DNA from 2 places in the Photobacterium toruni genome. Region 1 is predicted to be linked to the other one. Evidence: riboswitches for the same ligand, from Rfam matches in the RefSeq annotation. Region 1 holds a riboswitch; the other holds the start of a gene.
What was found. Region 1 has a riboswitch for lysine ahead of lysC (lysine-sensitive aspartokinase 3). Riboswitches for the same ligand answer to the same signal wherever they lie in the genome.
Positions count from the first base shown of each region.

Region 2: linked by a shared signal. The riboswitch ahead of OC457_RS06085 (Na+/H+ antiporter NhaC family protein) and the one ahead of lysC (lysine-sensitive aspartokinase 3) in region 1 are both predicted to bind lysine.

Region 1 covers NZ_AP024854.1:276,004-279,222, reverse strand. The annotation lists gene OC457_RS01415 (PglL family O-oligosaccharyltransferase) at 1-45, shown strand, start outside; gene OC457_RS01410 (pyridoxal-phosphate-dependent aminotransferase family protein) at 103-1,221, opposite strand; lysine riboswitch at 1,428-1,609, shown strand; gene lysC (lysine-sensitive aspartokinase 3) at 1,722-3,089, shown strand; gene metH (methionine synthase) at 3,166-3,219, opposite strand, start outside.
Region 2 covers NZ_AP024854.1:1,276,376-1,279,594, reverse strand. The annotation lists gene ccoP (cytochrome-c oxidase, cbb3-type subunit III) at 1-1,256, shown strand, start outside; lysine riboswitch at 1,408-1,582, shown strand; gene OC457_RS06085 (Na+/H+ antiporter NhaC family protein) at 1,666-3,219, shown strand, end outside.

The DNA of each region.
Region 1 (3,219 bases):
GCTCAACTAAGCGCTGCAACAACCACAGCGTCATCAGCAAAGTAACCACGACAAACAACCATCAATGGCGAACACTATTGCCATTGATGGTTCATCTCTCTCTTATTTCAACGTGCTTTCAAGAGCTTTAATACATAATGCGACATTTTCACTACGCGCAGCATAACCCATTAATCCAATTCGCCATGCTTTACCGGCAAGCGAGCCTAATCCTGCACCTATTTCTAGATTGTAACGCTCTAATAACGTCGATCTTACTGCCGCATCATCAATCCCCTCAGGAATATAAACCGCATTAAGCTGAGGTAACCGATAGGCTTCTGCAACCACAAATTCAATTCCTAAGGCTTCAAGTCCGGTCTTTAACTCAAGATGTGCTCGTTGATGACGCAGCCAAGCTTGCTCTAACCCTTCATTGTGTAATAACACTAGCGCTTCGTGTAATGCATACAAGCTATTAACGGGTGCAGTATGATGATAGCTGCGCTTACCTTCACCACTCCAATAACCCAGCACTAAACTTTGATCTAAAAACCAACTTTGCACTGCTGTTTTACGTTGCTGAATTTTATTTATAGCTTGCTCGGAAAACGTCAGTGGCGATAATCCGGGAACACAAGATAAACACTTTTGACTGCCAGAATAAACCGCATCAAGTTGCCACTCATCCACCAGCAACGGTACGCCACCTAAAGATGTTACGGCATCAACAATAGTTAAACAGCCATACTTTCGTGCAATTTCAGCCAAGGTTTTTGCATCAGATAATGCACCCGTTGATGTTTCTGCATGTACAAAAGCAACAATTTTAATCTCAGGATCGGTCTGTAATGCTTGTTCAACCAAAGCGGGAGATACCGGCTCCCCCCATGCATTATCAACCATAATGGCAATACCACCACAGCGTTCAACGTTCTCCCGCATGCGATCGCCAAACACGCCATTACGACAAACTAATACCTTATCTCCCGCTTCAACTAAATTAACAAAACAGGCTTCCATGCCCGCACTACCCGGCGCTGACACCGCAATCGTAAACGTATTTTTAGTTTGAAAAGCGTATTGCAGCAACTGTTTAAGCTCATCCATCATTTTAATAAATAACGGATCAAGGTGGCCAATTGTCGGACGACTTAGTGCTTGTAATACTTGCGGATAAATATCAGAAGGCCCAGGTCCCATAAGTGTTCTTTGTGGTGGTATAAAACTGGTGATAGGCATAGATTCAACTCCATTAAATCATGTTTATTATCAATAAGGTGATGGAAGGTTAGTCGTTATTACAGAGTATTAGAGCGATGCCAAAGCTGCAAGTAACGATCTAAAATCCTGTTAATTACACATACTTTTTATTAACCAGTGATAAATTATCATTTAACAATTGACAACTTAGGGTCATTTCCTATTCAATGAAAACAGTGATTATTCACTACAGAAGAGGTGCGTTACCTAGGTAGCAAGATGGTAGGACCCAAGCCTAAGTCGATCTTGTAAGGGAGAGTAACGCCGAGATATTACTGGTTTGGGGCCAATAATATCGGCTATGAGAGTTGAATCTCTCAGGCTGTCATCTAAGTCAGGTTGACGATGATGGGGAGCTTCTGGGTAGCCGCATCAGCGTTACTGCCTATTACCTCCTCGACAATGGACGTCGGGAATTCTTCCGAAGCAAAAGCCTACTTTGCCGTATTTACGATAAAAGGGAGAACACCGTAATGAGCATGATTTCAACCGCAACAACAAAGCCATTGATTGTGGCCAAATTTGGTGGTACCAGTGTCGCTGATTACGCTGCAATGTGTCGCAGTGCTAATATTGTTATTACTAACCCACACACCAAAATAGTATTAATAAGTGCTTGTTCAGGCGTGACCAATGTACTGGTCGCCTTAGCTAATGGCATTAGTGATACCACTTTACGCCAACAACATTTACAACAGTTAACTGAGACTCACCAACAGATACTGGATCAACTCCAGTACCCACATACGGTTAGTGACGCAATTTATACGTTATTAGATGATATTGCCTCAGCCTCAGCACAAGCAGCGATAGCATCATCACCACAACTCACTGATAAATTAGTCAGCCATGGCGAGCTATTATCAACCCATCTTTTTAATCAAATTTTAGTCGAAATGAATGCTGCTGCGATTCGATTTGATATTCGCGATGTCATGCGTACTGATACCCAATTTGGTAAAGCATTGCCGCAACCCAAGCTTATTCGTCAATTAGCTCAACAACATTTAGTACCACTTGTCGCTACTCAGATTGTAGTATCACAAGGCTTTATTGGTCGTGACGAACTGGGCAATACCACCACACTAGGCCGAGGTGGAAGTGATTATAGTGCAGCATTGATTGCCGAAGCGGTAGATGCGACCACCCTAGAGATCTGGACAGATGTTCCGGGAATGTATACCACCGATCCTCGCATTACCACGGCAGCCAAACCAATTAAAGAAATCAGCTTTAGTGAAGCCTCTGAAATGGCTAACTTTGGTGCAAAGATCCTCCATCCATCAACACTGGTTCCTGCTATTCGCCACCAGATCCCCGTTTTTATTGGTTCATCAACAGCACCGCAACAAGGTGGAACATGGATCAGAAAAACGGTCAATCAAGCGCCACTCTTTAGAGCATTAGCGTTACGTGGAAATCAGACGATGGTGACATTAACCAGTCTTAATATGTTTCAGGCTTATGGCTTTTTAGCCGAAGTATTTCGTATTTTGGCTGAACATAAAATCTCGGTCGATTTAATTACCACCTCAGAAGTCAGTGTTTCGTTAACGCTCGATAAAACCGATACTAGTGGCGGTGCCCCAACATTACCCTTAGCTGCCGTTGAACAATTGAATCAATTGTGTCGCGTTGATATTGAACAGGGGCTGTCGTTAGTGGCTTTGATTGGTAATCATATGAGTGACAGTAAAGGCTCTGCCAAGCATATCTTTGGCGCACTTGATGCGTATAATTTACGTCTTATTTGTTATGGTGCGAGTCCGCATAATCTCTGTTTCTTGGTCAATGAAGCTGATGCTAAATCAGTGATCACAACACTGCATCAACAACTATTAGAATAATCACTATCAGCACAAATAAAAAAAATACAAAAAAGGCGCAACCATTGCGCCTTTTCGTTTTAATCTCATAAAATTATTATAAATTAGGGCCTAACCACTTTTCAGCTTCAATCAAATCCCAACCTTTGCG
Region 2 (3,219 bases), 1.0 Mb from region 1:
GGCAATATCTCGCTTACGCTGGTGACTGTGTTGCTTGCCATACCGGCGAAGGTGGAGAATTATTTGGTGGTGGTCTAGGTTTTGTAACACCATTTGGTACATTGTATTCCACTAATATTTCATCGCACCCAGAATTTGGCATTGGTGACTACACCTATGCTGACTTTTATGATGCTCTACACAAAGGTAAAGGCAAACACGGTTATCTTTACCCTGCAATGCCCTACTCTTCTTATCAATATATTACTGATGCTGACACCAAAGCATTATGGGCATACATGCAATCACTTAACTATGTTAATACCCGTAACCTAGATAATCAGATGATGTTCCCAAGTAATATTCGCTTAGGATTATTAGGCTGGAATATTGCCTTTCTTAATAATAAACCACTAGAGTATCCCGCTGACAGTACTGAATCTTGGCGTAGAGGTAAATATCTAACCATGAGTTTAGGCCACTGTTCTGAATGTCATACACCAAGAAATATCGCCCAAGCTTTAATTGCTGATAAATTATTTCAAGGTAATTTAATTGATGGCTGGAAAGCACCCAATATTACCGCTACAGAACTTTATCAAGATCGTTGGAATGTTAATTCATTAACTGACTTTCTTAAAACAGGTCATTCCGAAAAAGGCACCGCATTTGGCGGCATGGCAGAAGTTGTAAAAAATAGTACGCGTTACTTAACCCGTGAAGATGTCAGCGCCATTGCCGAATATCTGATTACTGGGGATAAATATAACGTACTTGATAAATCAGTCGGTCAAATAACACCACCAGGGTTTGGTCATTTAATTCCAGTACAAATAAATATTCAAGATCCAGACTTAGCTGAAGGTCCTGCGGCTCAACAAACCAAAGAACAACAACTTTATGGGCTTTATATTCAAACCTGTGGTGCTTGTCATGGTCCTGATGGCAAAGGCCGTAAAGGTATTGCTCCGACACTACTCAATAATGGCATCATTATGCATAAAGACCCTTATGATACCATTGCAGTTACTATTCGAGGTTTAGCACCGAGTTACTTAGAACAAGAAATAGATTTTATGCCTATGAGTAGTTTTAATACGGTATTAAATGATGCTGATTTGGCACAATTAATTACCTTTGTACGTCAAAAATTAGGCGGAAGAGATATTCCTGTGACAGAAAATCAAGTAACCAAAATTCGTAAAGATCTTATCAAAGCCGGATTTGCAGGTAATATTCATAATCTGACCCAACCGATGAATAATAATCCCGAATAACGAAACGATATGCAACAATAACAGAAAAGATATGCGCTAACTGATTGAAACTATAATCAGTTAGTTGAAATGCTGAATTTTAAGCCTATTACACAATTAAGCGTTATTTTTTATTGCTTGTGAGAAATATCTAGGTATAGTCAAGACTAATCCTTTGAGTAGAGGCGCGCTGCCTAAGAGTATTCGGTTGGAGGGAGATCCCCAATGAGAACCGAAGAAAGGAGTCAGCGCCGAAGTAATTATTGAGTCATCAATAATCGCTGGTTCTGCATTTAATAAGTGCCGAACTGCCATAGTTATGTTGTCTATGGAGCGCTACCCTAAGGGATAAGAAGTATTATTTCTCAAGAAATCTGTTTCTCTATCCTTTCGGTAGATCTCCACCTTATTATAGGTGTTTAAGAGATCCATGAATTTAATCCAATATTCTGATTCACTATTATCAGTAGTTCCCGCGCTACTGGCTGTTATTCTTGCAATTACTACCCGCCGCGTATTGTTATCTTTAGGTGCTGGTATTCTTGCAGGATCATTCCTTTTAAATAATTACAACCCACTCGCAGCACTACAATATCTTTTACATCAAATTCTTGGCTTAGTTTGGGCTGATGGTGCGATCAATACCAGTAACGTTAACATGTTATTATTCATGTTATTACTGGGTGGTTTAATTAGCTTAATGACCGCAACTGGCGCAACCAAAGCATTTGCTGAATGGGGTGTTCGTCGTTGTAAAGATCGTCGTAGTGCTAATATCTTAACGGGTATGATGGTGTTTGCTTTCTTTATTGATGACTTTTTCCACAGCTTATCTGTTGGTCCTATTTGTCGTCCTGTAACCGACCGTTTTCAAATTTCACGTGCAAAATTGGCTTACCTGCTAGATTCAACAGCAGCGCCAGTATGTGTTATTACCCCTATTTCATCTTGGGGTGCTTATATTATTGCGATCCTTGGCGGTATTTTAGTCACTAACGATATTACAGAAACAAGCCCTATCTCATTGTTCGTACAGATGATTCCAATGAACCTGTACGCAGTATTTACCTTATTGATGGTACTTGTGGTTATTACATTCCAACTTGATATTGGTCCAATGCGTAAGCACGAACAACGTGCACGTGAGGGACAACTTTGGGATGAATCTAAAGGTCATCCAAAAGGATTAGAAATCACCACTGAAGGTGAAGGTAATGGCACCATGATTGATATGGTATTACCAATTCTAACACTAACCGTTTCAAGCGTTGTATTTATGATCATTAGCGGCGCAGAAGTCTTAGCAGCTAAAGGTCAAGTATTTAGCTTAATCGGCTCTATTGAACATACTGATGTCGGTTCATCACTGGTTTATGCAGCATTATGTAGTCTTGCAGTATCCATTGTATTGGCACTGCGTTTAAAGTTACCACTAAAAACATGGTTAACAGCGGCACCTCAAGGTGTTCAAGCGATGATGCCAGCTATTATCATTCTGTTATTTGCATGGACAATTGGTACTGTTGTAAGCGACATGCAAACAGGACAATACTTAGCATCATTAACTAAATATGGACTACCTGTTGAGTTACTACCAGCATTAGTATTCTTGTTATCATGTGGTATGTCTTTTGCTACTGGTACTAGCTGGGGAACATTTGGCATCATGTTACCATTAGCTGGTGATATGGCGATTGCAAGTGACGTTAACTTATTAATGCCTATGCTATCAGCAGTATTAGCAGGCTCAGTTTTTGGTGATCACAGTTCGCCGATTTCAAGTACCAGTATTTTGTCGGCAACTGGCGCAGGGAGTCACCATATGGATCATGTTATGACCCAGCTACCTTATGCATTAACTGTCGCTTTTGGTGCTTTCCTTGGTTACCTTGCCATGGGTATTACAGGCTCAACGGTTATCGGTATTGCAGTAAGCTCAGTCTGGTTCATCGGTTGCTGTGTCTATCATGTGCGCCAAGATAAG